3 regions of the Metapseudomonas boanensis genome follow, and region 2 is predicted to be linked to each of the others. Evidence: predicted binding sites of a transcription regulator. Region 2 holds the regulator's gene; each other region holds the start of a gene.
The links. The regulator FliA, encoded in region 2, starts transcription of late flagellar genes. The targets are predictions, from matches to a motif close to CTAAAGTTTNNNNNNNNNNNGCCGNTAA.

Region 1 (7,055 bases), 1.8 Mb from region 2:
GCGCGGGTGAAGAAGGCATTGAAGTGTTCGTAGCCTTGGGGATCTTCGACCACGGCTTCGCTCAGGTTCACCTGATAGCGCTTGGCGAACCAGGTGGTGAAGGCGTTCTTGAACCAGGGCACGCGGCACTCGGCGATGCAGCCGGCCAGGCGGGACAGCAGGTTATGGGGCAGCAGGTACTGACTGATGATGAATAGGCGTTCTTTCATGGGGAGTCCTTGGCGGGCGGAAGTCTCAGACCTCGACGGGAGTATCCGGGTGGTTGCCCCACTCGGACCAGGAGCCGGCATAACCCTTCACCCTTGGGTAGCCGAGGGACTTGGCGACCAGATAGGTGAAGCCGGAGCGATGGTGGGTCTGGCAGTGGGTGACGATTTCCTTATCCGGGGTGATGCCCAGTCCGCGCAGGATGTCGGCCATGTCTTCACGAATCCGCAAGGCCCGGGTCCTGTCCATGCCGGCAGTCCACTCGAAGTTGATCGCGCCGGGGATGTGCCCGGCTTTTGCAGCCAGTACCTTGGTGCCGTTGTATTCGCTTGGATTGCGGGCATCCCAGATGGCCAGGTCCGCAGCGCCCAGGCGGCCTTGCAGGTATTCGCGCGTCGCGGTGGGTTCATCGTGCAGCGTCAGGCTGATCGGGCCGCCCACTGGTGCGGGGATGTCTTGGGTGGTTTCGCGACCCTCGGCGAGCCAGGCGTGCAGGCCGCCGTTCAGATAGTGGTAGCGATGATGGCCGATGACGTCCAGCAGCCAGATGAAGCGACCGGCCCAGCCGCCGCCTTCATCGTCATAGACCACGTAGGTCGCCTCTGGGCGATGGCCAAGCTCCCCGAACAGTGCTTCGAGGTCCGCCTGGGCGGGCAGCAGGCCCGGAGCCGGCGGTTGGCCGAGCTGGGTGCGCTTCGGATCGACGAAGCGGGCCCCTGGCAGGTGGCCTTCGGCATAGCGGGCGGCGCTGGTGAGATCCACCAGGATCAGGTCGCTGGCGCCCAGGTATTGCGCCAGATCGGCTGGTTCAATGACCAGAGCAAGTGAGGGGAAGGCAGGCATGGGAGCCTCCGGATTGGGCAAAAGGAACGGATTGTAGCGGAAAGCCTAGCGGCCGCGATTGGCGAAGTTGCCGAGCGCTCGCTCGATGCACTGCGCGGTCTTGGTGAAGGCGCGTAAGCTGAGATCGGAAAAGGGTGCGCCATTCTGGTCGGCGATCACCAGCATGACCGTGCGACCATTGATCGCGATGGAACGCAGCAGCAGGTGGTGCCCGGGGAATAGCTCCTTGATCTGTCCGGGCAACAGCGGCGAAAACTGGGTGAAGTTGTCCGGTCCCAGGCGCAGCTGGGCAGGCTGGGTCAGCAGGCGGCGCAGGACCTGACTCTGGCTCGGGTCCAGCTGCAGGCGGTTCGCCTCTGCAGGCAGACCGGCCGATTGCTGGGCAAGCAAGCGGTTGTGATTCCGGTCGGCCAGCAGGAGGAGGGCGCGGCGCATGCCACAGCCTTGCAGCGCATCCCGTGCGCAAGCCGCCAACTGAACCACGTTGGTATAGGGGCTGGGTTCGCGCAGCAACTCGGCGCAGTGCTTGCGCCAGTTTTCCATGGCCTGGGACGAAGGCGCCGGCGCTGCCGCTGGCTCGGCTTGCAGGCGTCGGCGGCTCCAGGGCCAGAGAAGGGCCAGTGCCGGATGCCAGAGGTCGTTGCGCGCGTGCTGGTGGGCGCTGGATACGGAGTGTTGGTGGACTTGCTGCTGCAGCTCGGCCAGAGGCAGGTGCAGGAACAATCCCGTCAGGCGCTGCCAGCGCAGGCTGTGTCCGCAGTTCCAGCCATCGTGGGCGGAAAGTGCCAGACCATTGGCGAGCAGGATGGTATTGCTGGGCTGGGTCAGCCAGCGGCGTAGCGTGGGGTCGGCATCAAGCAGTTGTTGCTGATGCAGGGGGTGTTCGTTGTCGCGGGCCACGTGCAGTGCCCTGACCAGCATCCGACGGTCGCTGTTCAGCAGGCGGTAACCCTGGATGATCCATTCGGGAAGTCGCCAATGCTCGGCTACTGCCTGGCACAGGGTAAGCAGTGGAACTCCAAGAAGCTCCAACTCGACCGTGCGGGCCGGCTCGCCCTTGCCCAGTACCCGCTGCTCCCAGGACTCGAACAGTTGCGGCTGGCTGGCCAGCAATGGCCACAGGGGCGAAAGGAAGAGCAGGCTGTTCCAGTGAATCTCCTGCCAGAGCCTTGCCAGGCGCGCCGCGAACAGACCGCTGGCCTGCTGCGCAGCGTGCTGGCCAATCAGTTGGAGTTGGCGCAGGCCTTGTGGAATGTCGCTCTCGTGGACGGCTGGCAGGCGGTTAAGGAGTGTTTCTGCGCGCTTCAGACCCACGCGGGTCAACGCGACTTCCAAGCTTTCCGCCGGGCTTGCCAGCATGTTGCTGGAAGAGTTGGCCTCGCGAAGCAGGCTGAGCGCCAGGGCTGGGCTGTCCTGAGTCAACTCCGCGATCTCGCGCAGTGAGCGACGGCTGTCGCCCAAGGCGCGACGAACCCGCTCATGGCAGGTTGCCGGAACCGGCAGGCGCACGCCATCAAGGTGTTTGATCCAGGACTCGAGGCTACGCGGCATGGGCTTTGTGGTTGACATGAGGGAGGCGCCAATCTGGCTTTTCGCCTGAACAGGCTATAGTCTGGCGCATAATTTCCGATAATTAGAAGGGTTGTTTTTCATAACCCTTGCGACTAACTCTTCAAGCCCCCCTTTCTATGGCAAAAATCATCGGCATCATCGTCGTATTCGCCAGCGTGCTCGGCGGTTACATTCTGTCCCATGGCAAGATCGCCGCATTGATTCAGCCCTTCGAGGTTATGATCATTGGCGGTGCCGCGTTGGGAGCCTTCCTCCAGGCGAACCCCGGCAGTACGACCATGCATGTCTTCAAGAAGTCGTTGAAGATGTTCGGCACGCGCTTCTCCCACGGTTTTTATCTGGAAGTGCTGCGCCTGCTCTATGAGATCCTCAACAAGAGCCGCCGCGAAGGGATGATGGCCATCGAGGCCGATATCGAGGACGCGGCTGCCAGCCCGATCTTCAGCAAGTACCCGTCCGTCCTCAAGGATGAGCGGATGACGGCCTATATCTGCGATTACCTGCGCATCATGTCGTCCGGCAACATGGCGCCCCACGAGCTCGAGGGGCTGTTCGACATGGAGCTGGCAAGCCTCAAGGAAGAGTTGGAACATCCATCGCATGCGGTCAACCGAATCGCCGACGGCCTGCCGGGCTTCGGGATCGTGGCCGCGGTACTGGGTATCGTGGTCACCATGGCCATGTTGGGTGAAGCCGAGCAGGCTGCCCTTGGTCAGCATGTGGGCGCGGCGTTGGTGGGGACCTTCCTCGGCATTCTCGCCGCCTACGGCTTTTTCGGCCCGCTGGCGGTTTCCCTCGAGCATGATGCGCGCGAGGAACTCAATGTCTTCGAGGCTATCAAGGCGTGCCTGGTGGCATCGGCCTCCGGCATGCCGCCGTCTCTGGCCGTGGAGTTCGGGCGTAAGGTGCTGTTCCCGGCGCATCGGCCGAGCTTCAGCGAGCTCGAGCAGGCCGTGCGTGGCAGTTGAAGGCTGAGTCATGGAGAACAACCAGCCAATCATCGTCAAGCGCGTAAAGCGCTATGCCGCTGGTCACCACGGTGGCGCCTGGAAGATTGCCTTTGCTGATTTTGCGACGGCGATGATGGCTTTTTTCCTGGTGCTCTGGCTGATGTCTTCGGCGACGCCCGAACAGAAGAAAGCCATTTCCGGTTACTTCAAGGACCCCATCGGCTTCACGGAAAGCGCCAGCCCCTACGTGATCGACCTGGGCGGCACGCCGACGCCGGCGCCGGACCGCACGCTCAACCCTGAACTGAAGGATGCGCCTGACGCCCAGGAGTCGGCGGTCGATTCGACTGATGCCGAAAAGGTCGATGCCGACCAGGTCGAGACCCTCGCCGAGCAGATCGAGCGTGAGAGACTTGAACTGCTCCTGCAGGAGCTCCAGACCAAGGTCGAGGAGAATCCCGAACTGCAAAAGTTCAAGGATCAGATCCTCTTCGAGATCACCCAGGACGGACTGCGCATCCAGATCATGGATGCGGCCAACCGACCGATGTTCGATCTGGGTAGCGCACGTCTGCAACCGTACTTCGAAGACATCCTGCTGATCCTCGCCGAGACTATCAAGGCTGTGCCCAACAAGATCAGTGTCAGTGGCCACACGGACGCGAAACCGTTCGCGGGCGATGGTGAATTCGGCAACTGGGAGTTGTCGTCGAGCCGCGCCAACGCTGCGCGCCGCGCCCTGATTGCCGGGGGCTACCCGGACGAGCAGGTGGCTCGCGTGGTGGGCTATGCCTCCTCGGCCCTGTTCGATCGCAAGGATCCGTTCAATCCGGTCAATCGCCGGATCGACATCACCGTACTCACCAGGAAGGCTCAGCGCGCCATCGAGGGCGAAGGCGAGGCCGAGCAAGGCAAACAGGCGCCAGGCGCCCCCGAGGTGCAGCCGCCGGCTGCCGAGCCGGCACTGCCGGATACCGGGGCGGCGCCTGCCCAGCCGCGCGAATTGAGGCAGAAGTTGAATATCTTCGAGGATGGTGTTCTGAATATGGACGAGCCCAAGGGGCAGTGATCCAAATCCTCAAAAAAGGCCACGCAATGCGTGGCCTTTTTCATTCAAGCACCGTTGCGTTAATACTCGTCCTGCGGGAGGCTGGCGAGGATGTGCCGATAGCTGGCCATGCGCTGCGCATGGACGCGGCCGTCTTCCAGTGCCTTGAGCAGCGCACAGCCGGGTTCGCGGTCATGCTTGCAGTCGCGGAATCGGCAGGTGCCCAGCAGGTCGTGGAACTCGATGAAGCCGGCTTCCACATCATCGCGGCTGACGTGGCCGAGGCCAAATTCGCGGATGCCAGGGGAGTCGATCAATTCGCCACCGCCAGGGAAGTGGAAGAGGCGCGCGGTGGTGGTGGTGTGGGTGCCCTTGCCGGTGGTTTCCGACAGTGCGCCGACGCGGGTATCCACGCCCGGCAGCAGGCTGTTGACCAAGGATGACTTGCCCACACCGGATTGCCCGACGAACACGCTGATGTGACCGTCCAGAAGCGTCTGGAGCTCCTCCATGCCGCCACCCTGTCGGGCGGAAACTTCCAGCAGCGGATAGCCGAGATGCCGATAGACACCCAGCAGTTCATCGAGCATGGCGCTGTTCTGCTCGTCCACCAGGTCGGCCTTGTTCAGCAGCAGCAGGGGGCGAATGCCGGCGTGCTCGGCTGCCACCAGGTAGCGGTCGATCAGGTTGGCGTGCGGATGAGGGAGCGGGGCGAAGACGATGATGATCTGATCGACGTTAGAGGCCACCGGCTTCAGCAGGCCTCGCATATCCGGGCGGCAGAGCTCGGAGGTGCGCGGCAGCTGGGCGACGATCACCCCGCTACCCTGGTTGCTCGAGCGCCAGACCACACGGTCTCCGGTGACCAGGGTTGGCAGGTTGGCGCGCAGGTGGCAGCGGAAAATCTGGCCAGCCAGTTCGCCTTCCTGTGCCTCCACCTCCACTTGCACGCCGAAGTGCGCAATTACAAGGCCGGTTTGCTCGTGCCCCAGGTCGCCGCCCTCGAGTTCATCGAGCGCACGTGACTCGCGCTTGGCTGCCCGGGCAGCGCGCTCTTCCTGAATCTTTTCGATGCGCCAGCTTTGCCGGCGCGTTAGGTGGCGTTTGGCCATGAGGGATCCGCTTGGAAAAATCGGCGCGAGTTTAGCACGCGCGCCTCTCAGGCGGCCTCTAAGCTAGAATGCGCGTCCTGTCGAGGAGACTGACCTTATGCAAAATGCCCAGAACCTGATCTGGATCGATCTGGAGATGACCGGCCTGAACCCGGACTCGGACGTCATCATCGAGATGGCCACCATCGTCACCGACAGCGAGCTGAACGTACTCGCCGAAGGACCGACTATTGCCGTGCACCAGAGCGACGAGGTGTTGGCCGGCATGGACGAGTGGAACACCCGCCAACATGGCCAGAGCGGCCTGACGCAACGCGTACGCGAGAGCCGCATCAGCGCGGCGGAGGCAGAGGCACAAACCATTGCCTTCCTGGAGCAGTGGGTGCCCAAGGGCAAGTCGCCGATCTGCGGCAACAGCATCTGCCAGGACCGCCGCTTCCTCTATCGGCATATGCCGCAGCTGGAAGCCTACTTCCATTACCGCAACCTGGACGTTTCGACGATCAAGGAGCTGGCCGCGCGCTGGGCGCCCAAGGTGCGCGATGGCGTGAGTAAAAGCGGCAGCCACCTGGCAATGGATGACATCCGCGATTCCATCGCCGAATTGCGCCACTACCGCGAGAATTTCTTCAAGTTCTGAGGTTCAGGACTAGCCCGCTGCGTGGCGGGCTAGCGCCCACTCCACATGTTCGCGAACCAGCGCTGATGGGTCCTCGCGGCGCGCGCGCAGGGCCTCCAGTACGGGAATGGTCGAGGGGGCGTTGCCAAGGCCGACAGCCAGGTTGCGCAACCAGCGCTCATAACCCGCACGACGGAGCGGCGAGCCCTCGGTCCGGCTGAGAAACTCCTGTTCGCTCCAGCGGAACAGTTCGGCGAGCTCGGCATTGTCCAGCCCATGGCGCGGCTGGAAATCACCTTCACCGCTAGGCCGGGCGAAGCGATTCCACGGGCAGACGATCTGGCAGTCGTCGCAACCAAACACACGGTTGCCGATGAGTGGGCGCAGATGCTCGGGAATCGAGCCCTTCAGCTCGATGGTCAAATAGGAGATGCAGCGTCGCGCGTCCAGTTGGTAGGGGCCCGCGAAAGCTGCGGTGGGGCAGATGTCCAGGCAGGCCGAGCAACGGCCGCAATGTTCGCTGGCCTGTGGCGGATCCACGGGCAGCGGCGCGTCGACGAACAGTTCGCCGAGGAAGAAATAGCTGCCCGCCTTGCGGTTGAGTACCAGGGTGTTCTTGCCGATCCAGCCCAGGCCCGCTTGTTCGGCAATGGCCTTTTCCAGGACTGGGGCGCTGTCGACGAAGGCGCGATAACTGAGCGGGC
Region 2 (7,055 bases):
GCTGCCTGTGATCACCCTGGAACCAAGGTTGGAACAGATATTGCTGAACAGTCTGCAGAAGGCTGGTCAGGGTTCGGAAGATGGCGTTCTCCTCGAACCTGGCATGGCTGAAAAGCTGCAACGTTCCCTGGTGGAAGCGGCGCAGCGCCAGGAAATGCTTGGCAAGCAGGCGATCCTGCTGGTGGCTGGGCCGATCCGGGCGATGATGTCGCGCTTTGCCAGGCTCGCCGTGCCAACCATGTACGTGCTGGCCTACCAGGAAATACCGGACAACAAGCAGGTCACCATAGTCGCGACTGTGGGCCAGAACTAACCGAGGTCAAGGACCATGCAGGTCAAACGCTTCTTCGCCGCCGATATGCGTCAAGCCATGAAGTTGGTGCGTGATGAGCTGGGCGCTGATGCGGCCATCATCGGCAATCGCCGGGTTGCCGGTGGTGTCGAGCTGACCGCTGCGTTGGACTACTCCCTGCCTGCTGCCGCTCCGAGCAAGCCTAATCCGGCCCTTGAAGCCGAGCTACGCAAGACCCAGACCCGCATTGCCGAAGCCCAGGCCGAACTGACCACGCGCGCCCAGGCTGATGCTGGCAAGGACCGTCAATTATTCGCCGGCGAGCCGCTGGTGGCCATCGAGCCCGAACTGCCGGAATCGGCCCTGGCGGCTGCACTGAGTCGCCCACGCACCATCCCGGCGGCCATGGCGCCAGCCGAGCCCGCTATTACGGCACTCGACCATGTTGCGCTGGATGCCATGCGTTCCGAACTGAACGGCCTGCGCGAACTCATCGAAGTCCAGCTCGGTTCCATCGCCTGGGGGCAAATGCAGAATCGCCGTCCGCAGCAGGCCGGTCTCTGGCGTCGCCTGCAGCGCATGGGGTTGCCGGCCGAGCTGGCACGCACGCTGCTGGAGAAGGTCGGTAACGTCCTGGAACCGCGGCAGGCCTGGCGCATGCTGCTGGCCCATCTGGCCCACGCGATTCGCACGCCACAGAACGAGCCACTGGAAGAGGGTGGCGTGATTGCCCTGGTCGGCCCTGCCGGCGTGGGCAAGACCACCACCCTGGCAAAGCTCGCTGCGCGTTACGTGCTGAAGTACGGTGCCCAGAGCATTGCCCTGGTCAGCATGGACAGTTACCGAATCGGTGCCCAGGAACAGTTGAAGACCCTGGGGCGTATTCTCAACGTCCCGGTAACCCTGGTCGATCCCGGTCAGTCCCTGACTCAGGCCCTCGCACCGCTGGCGCGAAAACGTGTCGTGCTGATCGATACCGCCGGCCTGCCGGCCAACGATCCGGCCTTGGCCATGCAGCTCGAAGCACTGGCCAGCCGTGGTGTGAATGCCCGAAATTATCTGGTGCTGGCCGCCACTAGCCAGAACCAGGTGCTCAAGGCCGCTTACCACAGCTACAAGCGTTGCGGCCTGTCCGGCTGCATCCTGACCAAGCTGGATGAGTCGGCAAGCCTGGGCGAGGTTTTGGGGCTGGCCATCGGCCAGCATCTCCCGGTAGCCTATCTGGCTGACGGGCCTCGAATTCCGGATGATCTGCAGGTTCCGCGCAGCCACCAGCTGGTGAGCCGCGCCGTCAGTCTCCAGGCGCCGGAAGACCCGAGCGAAGAAGCCATGGCAGATATGTTCGCCGGCCTTTACCAGAATCCGGCGAGACGTGTCGGTTGAAGAATCCTGAGCTGCTCGTATCGGGCAGTCCTAGACAGCCAAGTGGCCCAGTCCCTAACAAGGTGTTTGAAATGGGTAATATGCATCCCGTACAGGTGATCGCGGTGACCGGCGGCAAAGGTGGCGTCGGCAAGACCAATGTGTCGGTGAACCTTTCCCTGGCGCTGGCCGAGCTAGGCCGCCGGGTCATGCTGCTGGACGCTGACCTCGGCCTGGCCAATGTCGACGTCCTCCTCGGTCTCTCGGCTAAGCGCACCTTGGCCGATGTCATCAATGGCGAGTGCGATCTGCGTGACGTGCTCCTTCAAGGCCCTGGCGGTATCCGCATCGTGCCGGCGGCTTCGGGCACCCAGAGCATGGTGCACCTTTCGTCGATGCAGCATGCCGGGCTGATCCAGGCCTTCAGCGATATCAGCGACAACCTCGACGTGCTGGTCATCGATACTGCCGCCGGCATTGGCGACTCGGTCGTGAGCTTCGTTCGTGCCGCGCAGGAAGTGATCGTGGTCGTCTGTGACGAACCCACGTCCATCACTGACGCCTACGCGCTGATCAAGTTGCTCAACCGCGATTACGGCATGAATCGTTTCCGGGTGTTGGCCAACATGGCTCACAGCCCCCAGGAAGGCCGCAACCTGTTCGCCAAGCTGACCAAGGTCACCGACCGCTTCCTCGACGTCGCACTGCAGTATGTGGGTGCGATTCCCTACGACGAATCGGTGCGCAAGGCCGTGCAGAAGCAGCGAGCCGTCTACGAGGCGTTCCCGCGCTCCAAGTGTTCCCTGGCATTCAAGGCGATTGCGCAGAAGGTCGACAGCTGGCCGCTGCCGGCGAACCCGCGCGGCCACCTTGAGTTCTTCGTCGAACGCTTGCTCAGGCAGCCCGCTGCGGATTCTCCCGTATGACACCAGCGAGCGGACTGCGTATGTACAGTAAGACTCAGGCGCGGGACTCGCAGCACCAGTTGATCGAACGCTATGCCCCGCTGGTCAAACGCATCGCCTATCACTTGCTGGCGCGTCTGCCGGCCAGCGTGCAGGTGGAAGATCTCATGCAGGCCGGGATGATCGGCCTGTTGGAGGCCTCGAAGAAGTATGACGGCGGCAAGGGGGCGAGTTTCGAGACCTACGCCGGTATCCGGATTCGAGGCGCGATGCTGGACGAAGTGCGCAAGGGGGATTGGGCTCCGCGCTCGGTCCACCGCAACACGCGCATGGTCAGCGACGCCATTCGCACTATCGAGGCGCGGACGGGGCGTGATGCCAAAGATCAGGAGGTCGCTGCCGAACTTGGATTGAGTCTCGATGACTACTACGGCATCCTGAGCGACACCTTGGGCAGCCGTTTGTTCAGCTTCGACGACCTGTTGCAGGACGGCGAGCACGGCGGGTTACCCGAGGACACCGGTGTCACCCAACTCGAACCTTCGCATGACTTGGAAGAAGAACGTTTCCAGGCCGCGCTGGCCGATGCCATCGCGCACCTGCCGGAGCGCGAACGCCTGGTTCTGGCGTTGTATTACGACGAAGAGCTGAACCTGAAGGAAATCGGTGAAGTGCTTGGGGTAAGCGAATCGCGAGTCAGTCAGTTGCACAGCCAGTGCGCAGCACGCCTGCGTGCCCGGCTCGGCGATTGGCGTGCGCGCTGAATGGCGTACCGGTTTGACGATTGAATGACGTACCCGGAAGAGGGGCGTTTAAGACTGTACGGAGGTCGACTTGGACAAGAACATGAAAATCCTCATCGTTGACGATTTCTCGACGATGAGACGCATCATCAAGAACCTCTTGCGCGACTTGGGCTTCACCAATACCGCCGAGGCCGACGACGGCACCACGGCGTTGCCGATGCTGCACAGCGGTAATTTCGATTTCCTCGTGACCGACTGGAACATGCCCGGCATGACCGGCATCGATCTGCTGCGCGCGGTGCGCGCCGATGACCGCCTGAAGCACTTGCCCGTGCTGATGGTCACCGCTGAAGCCAAGCGCGACCAGATCATCGAAGCGGCCCAGGCCGGCGTGAACGGCTACGTCGTCAAGCCCTTCACTGCTCAGGTATTGAAGGAAAAGATCGAGAAGATTTTCGAACGGGTCAGTGGCTAGTGCCGGCCGCGAGGGTGCCATGGACCAGAATCAAGCAATGCTGGGAGACTTCGAGTCGACCCTGAAAGACCGTGCGCGGGAATTGGTGGATAGTCTCGAGCGAGGCAATTTCACCGATGCAGTACAGCTCATCCAGGAGCTCAACCAGGTCCGTGATCGCGGCCTCTACCAGGAAGTCGGCAAGCTCACCCGCGAACTGCATAACGCCATCGTCAATTTCCAGATCGACCCCAAGCTGCCCCTCGCCACCGAGATGTCGCAGATCGCGGATGCGACGGACCGTCTTTCCTACGTGGTGCAGATGACCGAGCGTGCCGCCAACCGCACCATGGACCTGGTGGAGGAGAGCACGCCGCTGCTGGGTGGACTGAGCGACGAGGCGCAGCAATTGGGCGAGGAGTGGGGGCGTTTCATGCGTCGGGAAATTGGCGCTGACGGCTTCCGCGAGTTGGCCCGTCGCATCGAGCAATTCCTTACCCGCAGCCAGCGGGATACCGGCACTCTGTCCGGCAAGCTCAACGACATCCTGCTGGCACAGGACTACCAGGACCTCACCGGCCAGGTGATCAAGCGCGTGACGCAGTTGGTCACTGAAGTGGAGAGCAACCTGGTCAAGCTCGTGTTGATGGCCAGTCAGGTGGATCGCTACGCGGGCATCCAGCACGACCATGCCGCGCTGCGCGCCGAACTCGAAAAAGAAAAAAATCCTTCCAGGGGTGAAGGTCCGCAGATCAATGCCGATAAACGTGAAGACGTGGTGTCCGGTCAGGACGACGTCGATGATCTGCTATCCAGCCTGGGCTTTTAGGGAGCGCTCATATGAGCTTCGACGCCGATGAAGAAATCCTCCAGGACTTCCTGGTTGAGGCCGGCGAGATATTGGAGCAACTGTCCGAGCAGCTGGTCGAGCTGGAAAGCCGCCCGGACGATATGGACCTGCTCAATGCGATTTTTCGTGGGTTCCACACGGTCAAGGGCGGCGCTGGCTTCCTCCAGCTAAACGCGCTGGTGGAGTGCTGCCACATTGCCGAGAACGTCTTCGACATCCTGCGCAAGGGCGAACGCCGCGTGGATGCGGAGCTGATGGACGTGGTCCTGCAGGCACTGGATACGGTCAACGAGATGTTCAGCCAGGTCCGTGAGCGCAGCGACCTGGTTCCAGCGACTCCAGCACTGTTGGCCGCGCTGGCACGTCTAGCCGAGCCGGGTGGTGACGCGACGGCTCCGGTGGTCGCGCCCAGCCCCGCTGCCGAGGTGTCTGCAGCTTCCGCCGATATCACCGACAGCGAGTTCGAGCAGTTGCTCGAGGCCCTGGGCGGGGCCGCTGTTGCCGAGCCAGAATCCGATCCGGTTCAGGCGGTCGCCGGGGACGAAATCACCGACGACGAGTTCGAGGCTCTGCTGGACCAGTTGCACGGCAAGGGCAAGTTCGTGGGCTCCACCGAGCCTGCTGCCGTGTCCGTGAACGCTACGGTGGTCGCAGCCCCGCCGGCGGGTGCCAGTGAAGAAATCACTGACGATGAGTTCGAGGCGCTGCTCGACCAGCTGCACGGCAAAGGCAAGTTCAACGGCGCTGCCGAACCCATCGTCACCCCGCTCGAAACGCCGGTCGTGCCGGCTGTCAACCCGGCGGGCGGCGAACATATCACCGACGATGAGTTCGAGAGCCTGCTCGATCAGCTACACGGCAAGGGCAAGTTCACAGGTGCGGTCGAAGATACCGCCACTGCAGTTGTCGTCGCTCCTGGCAAGCCTGCTGTTGCTCCCGCACCTAAGCCCGTCGCCAAGCCCACCGAGCCGGCGGCTCGTCAGGTGGCGCCGGCCGCAGCCAGCGGCGGGGCGGCGGCCAGTGAGGCTGAAACTACGGTACGGGTCGACACCGCACGGCTCGACGAGATCATGAACATGGTCGGCGAGCTGGTGCTGGTGCGTAACCGCCTGGTGCGCCTGGGGCTCAACAGTGGCGACGAGTCCATGGCCAAGGCCGTGTCCAATCTGGATGTGGTGACGGCCGACCTGCAAACCGCGGTCATGAAGACCCGCATGCAGCCGATCAAGAAGGTTTTCGGCCGCTTCCCGCGGCTGGTCCGCGACCTGGCACGCAACCTGAAAAAGGAAATCAACCTCGAACTGGTGGGCGAGGAGACCGACCTCGACAAGAACCTGGTCGAGGCGCTGGCCGACCCGCTGGTACATCTGGTGCGCAACGCAGTCGACCACGGCATCGAGCCCCCCGAAGAGCGCGAGGCCGCCGGCAAGCCGCGTACCGGACGTGTCGTACTGTCCGCCGAGCAGGAGGGTGACCACATCCTGCTGATGATTACCGACGACGGCAAAGGCATGGATGCGAGCGTCCTGCGTGCCAAGGCGGTCGAGAAAGGGCTGCTGGACAAGGACGCTGCCGAGCGTCTGACCGAACTGGAATGCTACAACCTGATCTTCGCGCCGGGCTTCTCGACCAAGAGCGAGATTTCCGACGTCTCCGGCCGTGGTGTCGGCATGGACGTGGTCAAGACCAAGATTTCCCAGCTCAATGGCACTGTGAACGTCTTCTCGCAGAAGGGCTTGGGCTCGAAGATCATCATCAAGGTCCCGTTGACCCTGGCGATCATGCCGACCCTGATGGTCATGCTGGGGAACCAGGCGTTCGCGTTCCCACTGGTCAACGTCAACGAGATTTTCCACCTCGACCTGTCGCGCACCAACGTGGTGGATGGCCAGGAAGTGGTGATCGTGCGCGACAAGGCATTGCCACTGTTCTACCTCAAGCGCTGGCTGGTGCGTGATGCCACCCATGAGGAGCAGGGTGAGGGCCATGTGGTGATCCTCTCGGTGGGCACGCAACGCATCGGCTTCGTGGTCGACCAGCTGGTTGGTCAAGAGGAGGTGGTGATCAAGCCGCTGGGCAAGATGCTTCAGGGGACGCCGGGCATGTCCGGAGCGACTATCACCGGCGACGGTCGCATCGCACTGATTCTCGATGTGCCGAGCATGCTCAAGCATTACGCGCGCCGCGGCTGATTCTGGGCGGCCGGGAGTGGCCGCCCGCTAGGAGCTTTCTGTTATGGCAGTCAAGGTTTTGGTGGTGGACGACTCCGGTTTCTTCCGCCGCCGCGTATCGGAAATCCTTTCTTCGGACCCGAACATCCAGGTGGTGGGGACCGCCACCAACGGTCGCGAAGCCATCGACCAGGCGCTGGCGCTCAAGCCAGACGTCATCACGATGGACTACGAAATGCCGATGATGGATGGCATCACCGCGGTTCGGCATATCA
Region 3 (7,055 bases), 720 kb from region 2:
GAGAACACCCTCCACCACACCGCCGCGCTGGTAACGGATATTGGCGTAGGAGCGTCCGGGCCGGTCATGTGCTCGCTTGTCGAAACACAGCGCATAGCCTTCCAGGCGCCCCGGCAACGCCTCGCTGAACACCAACCCACGAGTGTGCATGCGCGCCGGGTTCATGTTGGATCCGTAGGCAAAATAGAACGGCATCAATCAGCCTTCTTGCGAATCCAGTAGAGGTAGGTACCTGACTCTTCGGCCTGCTCGAGCAGTTCATGCCCCAGGAACATGCAGAACTTGGGGATATCGCGACGAGTGGAAGGGTCGGTCGCGATGACCTTGAGCAAGCCACCCGCCGGCAGGTCACGTACCTTGTTGTGCAACATCATCACCGGCTCGGGGCAGTTGAGGCCGGTGGCATCGAGAATGGCTTCAGGCTGATCGGACATTGGGGGACTCCAGAAACTGGCTGTCATTGTCGCGCAAAGCGGCGAGCACGCCCAGCCTTGCCGGGTACCGTTCGACATCCGGCCAACCTCGCTGGCCATTCCTGTCGCACCAGCGCAGCATGGTGCTTCCGCATCTGGAGAATAACGCCATGGCTGATGCCGCGACTCGTGACGCTCGCTGCTGGTGCGTCAAACGCCTGGACGACAACGGCAACGAGTTCATCCTGCGCGATAGCCTGACCCGCGCCGAGGCCGAGCGGCTGGCCGCCGAGTATCAGGCTCGGGGGCACAAGCAGAGCTATTGGGCAAGCCGGATGGCCAATTGAGTCGTAGGGGCGAATAAATTCGCTCTGTCTGCGTTGAGTGTTGCAAGTGGCGGCGTTCCTTGTAGGAGCGGGGGGGGACGCGGAGTTCTTGCTCGCGAACCGGACCCTTTCGCGAGCAAGCACGCTCCTACAAGGCTCTCAGCCCGGCCATTGATTGCTAGTAACCGCTAACGCAGACATAGCCAATAAGTTCGCCCGTACAAGGAGTCCCCTTGAATATGATCACAACCTGCGCAGGTGGCAGGTGACTTCCTCGCGGTCGTGATAGAGCTGTTTGCAAGCGATGGACACTTTCAAGCCACGAGCCTTGAGGCCCTCGTCGATGCGAGCGAGCAGGCGTTGCACTTCGGCATAGCGCTGTTTCATCGGCAACTTGAGGTTGACCACCGCCTCTTTGCACCAGCCCTCTCCCATCCAAGTCTCGATCATCGAGGCAGTACGCGCGGGTTTCTCGACGATATCGCAAACCATCCAGTTCACCGGCCGGCGTGGCTTGAAAGCAAAGCCGTCAGCACGCTGGTGGTCCACCAGTCCGGAGTACATCAGGTTTTCCGCCATGGGGCCGTTGTCGACCGCGGTGACCTTGATGTTCCGATTGACCAGCTGCCAGGTCCAACCACCCGGCGCAGCCCCCAGGTCCACGGCGGTCATGCCTGGCGCCAGGCGCTGATCCCACTGGTCGCGCGGGATGAAATGGTGCCAGGCCTCTTCCAGCTTGAGAGTGGAGCGGCTAGGTGCCTCGCGGGGGAACTTCAAACGTGGAATGCCCATGGGCCAGAGCGCCGAGTTGTTCGATTCAGCTACGCCGACGAACGCTTCACGGCCACTGCGAAAAGTCAGCAGCAGGCGCGGCTTCTTCGGGTCGTCCTGCAACCGGCCGGCCTTGATCAAGGCGGTGCGCAGGGGCTTTTCGAACTTGCGGCAGAAATTCGAGAGTTCCTTGCCTTCGTTGGTATCGAACACTTCCAGCCAGAGACTGCCGCACACTGGATAATTGGCCAGGCTCTCAAGCAACACGCCGACGCGGTCGCTCTCCGGCAGTTCGACGTATTCGCCTCGTGCCCACTGGCGCGGGAATATCAGTTGGTTGAAGCGCACACGGCGCATCAGGTGCTCGGCACCACCGGGCTCGCTGCAAATGAACTCGGCATGAGCGCTGTTCGGTTTTGCCTTGGCATAGCCAGCCACATCCAGACGCGCTGCCTGCTCGGAAATCTCGGCACAAACCTCGCCTTCGAAACCGGGGCGGCAGTGCAACAGCAAAGTGTTCATCGGGGGCTCCTCCTGGGCGCGCACTATAGTTCCGCCGCGGCAGTTTTCACACATCCCAATCAGCAAAATCCTTCATTCAAAGTCCTGCGAATGCGCGGGCCCCGGGAACTTCCTGGCCACCCTCTCGGTCGGCTGAGATGGCGAGGCCCGCCAAGCAGAGCTAGTTTGTAAAGCTCCGCACGTGCAGCCGGCCCATGCTGTGTGGGCCCAGAGGAGATTTACGATGCCTTCGCTAGATAGCCTGAATTGCCATCGCAGCCTTGAAGTTGCAGGCAAGACCTACCAGTTCTTCAGCCTGCCGGAGGCGGCCAAGCGCCTTGGCCAGATCGACAAGTTACCGATGTCGATGAAAGTGCTGCTGGAGAACCTGCTGCGCTGGGAGGACGACGAGACCGTCACCAGTGACGACCTGAAAGCCATGGCCGCCTGGCTTGGTCCACGCAACTCGGAGCGCGAGATCCAGTACCGCCCGGCGCGAGTGCTGATGCAGGATTTCACCGGGGTACCGGCAGTCGTCGACTTGGCCGCCATGCGCGCGGCTGTGGCCGCTGCGGGCGGTGATCCACAACGGATCAACCCGCTCTCCCCCGTGGATCTGGTGATCGACCATTCAGTGATGGTGGACCGCTTCGCCACACCGGCTGCCTTCGAGGAGAACGTTGAGATCGAGATGCAGCGCAATGGCGAACGCTATGCCTTCCTGCGATGGGGCCAGCAAGCCTTTGACAACTTCAGCGTGGTACCGCCCGGCACTGGCATCTGCCACCAGGTCAACCTGGAATACCTGGCCCGCACCGTCTGGACCTGCGAAGAGGACGAGCAGACTTGGGCTTACCCCGACACCCTAGTCGGTACAGACTCCCACACCACCATGATCAACGGCCTCGGCGTGCTTGGCTGGGGTGTCGGCGGCATCGAAGCAGAAGCGGCAATGCTCGGCCAACCGGTGTCGATGCTGATTCCGGAGGTGATCGGCTTCAAGCTCACCGGCAAGTTGAAGGAGGGTATCACCGCTACCGACCTGGTCCTCACCGTTACCCAGATGCTGCGCAAGAAGGGTGTAGTGGGGAAATTCGTCGAGTTCTATGGCGACGGCCTCGCTGACCTGCCACTGGCCGACCGGGCCACGATTGCCAACATGGCACCGGAGTATGGCGCCACTTGTGGTTTCTTCCCAGTTGACGACATCACCCTGGGTTACCTTCGCCTGTCTGGCCGCTCAGAAGAAACGGTGCAACTGGTCGAGGCGTATAGCAAAGCCCAGGGCCTGTGGCGCGAGCCGGGCCATGAGCCATTCTTCACCGACACCCTGGCGCTGGACCTGGGCAGTGTCGAAGCCAGCCTCGCAGGCCCCAGGCGCCCGCAAGACCGCGTGCCGCTGCCGCAGGTACCGAAGGCCTTCGATGACCTGCTCGGCCTGCAACTCAAGACCGGGGGTGCTCCTGTCGCCACAAGCGTGCTGGTCGAGCAAGATGACGGGCAACGCTATCCGCTGGAAAATGGCGCCGTGGTCATCGCAGCCATCACCTCTTGCACCAACACCTCCAACCCAAGCGTGATGATGGCCGCCGGCCTGGTCGCCAAGAAAGCCGTGGAGAAGGGACTGACCCGCAGACCCTGGGTCAAGAGCTCGCTGGCCCCTGGCTCCAAGGTGGTGACCGAATACTTCAGGGCCGCCGGTCTTACGCCCTACCTCGACCAACTCGGCTTCAACCTGGTGGGTTACGGCTGCACCACCTGCATCGGCAACTCCGGACCGCTGCTGGCGCCCATTGAGCAGGCAATCCAGCAGGCCGACCTGACGGTCGCCTCGGTGCTTTCGGGCAACCGCAATTTCGAGGGTCGCGTCCATCCGCTGGTGAAAGCCAATTGGCTGGCATCCCCACCACTGGTCGTGGCCTATGCGCTGGCCGGCACCGTACGTCTGGACATCAGCCAGGAGCCGCTGGGGCAGGACCAGAAGGGCAAGCCGGTGTACCTCAAGGACATCTGGCCCAGCCAGAAGGAAATCGCCGAGGCGATCCAGAAAGTCGACACTGCGATGTTCCGCAGGGAATACGCCGAGGTGTTCTCTGGCGATGAGCAGTGGCGCAACATCCTTGTGCCGGAATCCGACACCTATGCGTGGCAGGCAGACTCCACGTATATCCAGCATCCGCCATTCTTTGCGGACATCTCCAAAGCCCCTCCCAAAGTGGAGGATGTGCGTCAAGCGCGCATCCTCGCCCTGCTGGGCGACTCGGTCACCACCGATCACATCTCCCCTGCCGGCAACATCAAGGCCGACAGCCCAGCTGGTCGCTACTTGCGAGAACATGGTGTGGAGCCCAAGGATTTCAACTCCTACGGCTCACGACGCGGCAACCATGAAGTGATGATGCGCGGCACCTTCGCCAACATCCGCATCAGGAATGAAATGCTCGGGGGCGAGGAAGGTGGCAATACCCTGCACATTCCCAGTGGTGAGAAGCTGGCGATCTATGACGCAGCCATGCGCTATCAGACGGAGGGAACTGCGCTGGTGATTGTGGCCGGCAAGGAATATGGCACCGGCTCCTCTCGTGACTGGGCCGCCAAGGGCACCAATCTGCTGGGCGTCAAAGCTGTGATCGCGGAGAGCTTCGAGCGAATCCACCGCTCCAACCTGGTGGGCATGGGCGTGCTACCGTTGCAGTTCGAAGCAGATAATGACCGCACGACGCTGTGCCTGACCGGCCGGGAGACCTTGGCAATCCTTGGCCTGACAGGCGCCAACCTGAAGCCACACATGCCCCTGACACTGGAGATCACTCGCGAGGACGGCACGCAGGACAGGGTCCAGCTACTCTGCCGAATCGACACATTGAACGAGGTGGAGTACTTCAAGGCGGGCGGCATCTTGCACTACGTGCTGCGGCAGATGCTGGCGGCTTGATCCGCTGCGGTTCGGGGCTCGGCACATTTGTCCGAGCCCCGAAGCGCCCCACGCTTTCTGACAGTGCCCACTCGTCGCGAGACTGCTGCCCCTGATATTCATCTGCGCCAGCACCCGCCTGACAACGACACTCCACGCTCATTGCACCGCGCCCAGGGAAACCAACCCTTTAGAATGCGCCGTCGAAAAAAGGCTCAACCTTAGCGCCTGGATGCCGATACAAGCAGCAGGCCTTCCGGAAAAACACCATGAGAAACAACCAACCTATCACCCAGCGTGAGCGCATATTCCCCGTTGAACAGCGACTGATCTCCACCACAGACAGCAGGGGCGTCATCACTTATTGCAACGACGCGTTCATCGATATCAGCGGCTACAACCGAGAAGAGCTGATTCGCGCCCCCCATAACCTGGTGCGACATCCCGATGTGCCGCCGGCGGTGTTCGCCCATATGTGGGCCACGCTCAAGAAAGGCCGCCCGTGGATGGGCGTCGTCAAAAACCGCTGCAAGAATGGCGACCACTACTGGGTCAATGCCTACGTCACCCCCATCTTTGAAGGCAGCCAGATCACCGGCTTCGAGTCCGTGCGCGTTAAGCCGACGGCTGAGCAGATTCGCCGTGCCGAGGCGCTCTACCAACGCATCAACTCCGGCAAATCCCCCATTCCAAAACGGGATCAGTGGCTGCCGGTCCTGCAGGATTGGTTGCCCTTCATCCTGATCAGCCAGATCGGTTTCCTGATTGGCGCCTGGCTCAATTCCCACTGGGGATTCCTGGCGGCAGCCCTCCTCTCGATACCGCTGGGTCTGATCGGCCTGGCTTGGCAGAATCGGGGTATCAAACGGTTGCTCCACCTCGCCGAGCAGGCCACTTCTGACCCGCTGATCGCTCAGATGTACACCGACAGCCGAGGCGTACAAGGCCGTCTTGAGATGGCCATGCTCAGCCAGGAAGCTCGCCTGAAGACTTGCCTGACCCGCCTGCAGGATACTGCCGAGCACCTGACCAAACAGGCCCGCCAGGCCGACACCCTCGCGCACAACAGCTCCGACGGGCTGGAGCGCCAACGCGTAGAAACCGAGCAGGTCGCCGCCGCCGTGAACCAGATGGCGACCACCACCCAGGAAGTCGCCAACAATGTGCAGCGCACAGCCGATGCAACCCAGGAAGCCAACCGCCTGACCAGCCAGGGCCGGACCATCGCAGCTGAAACCCGCGAAGCCATCCAGCGCCTGTCGCAGTCGGTGGGTGAAACCGGTGAGACCGTCACCCGCCTGGCCCAGGACAGTAATGAAATCGGCGGTGTCGTCGACGTGATCAAGGGTATCGCCGATCAGACCAACCTGCTGGCGCTCAACGCAGCAATCGAAGCCGCCCGGGCCGGTGAAATGGGCCGCGGCTTTGCTGTGGTGGCTGACGAAGTACGCCAGCTGGCACAGCGTACAGCGGAGTCCACCGGGCAGATCCACCAGTTGATCGCACAACTGCAAAAGACCGCCGAAGAAGCCGTGCTCACCATGGAGAACGGTCGTCGCCAGGCAGACGAGGGCGTCGAGCGAGTGCAACAGGCCGACCAGGCACTGGCTGGCATCAGCGATGCGGTTGCCAACATCGCCGACATGGCTGATCAAATCGCCGCCGCTACCGAGGAACAGAGCGCAGTGGCCGAGCAGATAAACCAGAGCATCAGCAGCATTGCACACCTGGCCGACCAGACCTCGGGCGAAGCCCAGCGTACAGCCCTGCTCAGCGAGGAGCTGACCAATACCGCTCAAGGACAATATTCGCTGGTGGATCGTTTCAACCGCTAAGCATTTCCATGCGTCAGCAAGAACGCCATCACCCCGGTTCGAGGCGATGGCGTTTTTGTTGGTGAGCTCATCGCAGGCTTCTCCGTAGTACAAAAAGCCATGGCCCCTGCTGGGGCCATGGCTTTATCTCAAGGCCTGAACATGCGTCAGCTCGACGACGGCTCCAGTGCCACCTCGCCCGCGGCTGAGCGCTTGCGCAGACCAAACTGGTAGGCCACCACTAACACCACTAGAAACGGCACGCCGAACACCAGCGTCATCCTGAATACCTCGGTGAATGCAGTGGTCACCAGGA

Region 1: a site for FliA is predicted at 2,656-2,683, ahead of motA (flagellar motor stator protein MotA). Genes of this name have one in related genera too.
Region 3: a site for FliA is predicted at 5,140-5,167, ahead of OXH74_RS00635 (methyl-accepting chemotaxis protein). Genes of this name have one in related genera too.

What each region holds. Positions count from the first base shown of each region.
Region 1 covers NZ_CP113889.1:1,228,285-1,235,339, reverse strand. The annotation lists gene asd (archaetidylserine decarboxylase) at 1-209, opposite strand, end outside; gene rhdA (thiosulfate sulfurtransferase) at 235-1,050, opposite strand; gene OXH74_RS05715 (HDOD domain-containing protein) at 1,096-2,619, opposite strand; gene motA (flagellar motor stator protein MotA) at 2,739-3,590, shown strand; gene motB (flagellar motor protein MotB) at 3,601-4,641, shown strand; gene rsgA (small ribosomal subunit biogenesis GTPase RsgA) at 4,701-5,732, opposite strand; gene orn (oligoribonuclease) at 5,830-6,372, shown strand; gene queG (tRNA epoxyqueuosine(34) reductase QueG) at 6,382-7,055, opposite strand, start outside.
Region 2 covers NZ_CP113889.1:5,131,635-5,138,689, reverse strand. The annotation lists gene flhA (flagellar biosynthesis protein FlhA) at 1-313, shown strand, start outside; gene flhF (flagellar biosynthesis protein FlhF) at 329-1,675, shown strand; gene fleN (flagellar synthesis regulator FleN) at 1,738-2,580, shown strand; gene fliA (RNA polymerase sigma factor FliA) at 2,577-3,323, shown strand; gene OXH74_RS23960 (chemotaxis response regulator CheY) at 3,406-3,780, shown strand; gene OXH74_RS23955 (protein phosphatase CheZ) at 3,800-4,588, shown strand; gene OXH74_RS23950 (chemotaxis protein CheA) at 4,600-6,801, shown strand; gene OXH74_RS23945 (chemotaxis response regulator protein-glutamate methylesterase) at 6,845-7,055, shown strand, end outside.
Region 3 covers NZ_CP113889.1:127,929-134,983, forward strand. The annotation lists gene OXH74_RS00610 (gamma-glutamylcyclotransferase family protein) at 1-195, opposite strand, end outside; gene tusA (sulfurtransferase TusA) at 195-434, opposite strand; gene OXH74_RS00620 (hypothetical protein) at 584-760, shown strand; gene rlmM (23S rRNA (cytidine(2498)-2'-O)-methyltransferase RlmM) at 983-2,032, opposite strand; gene acnA (aconitate hydratase AcnA) at 2,256-4,946, shown strand; gene OXH74_RS00635 (methyl-accepting chemotaxis protein) at 5,195-6,760, shown strand; gene OXH74_RS00640 (amino acid permease) at 6,907-7,055, opposite strand, start outside.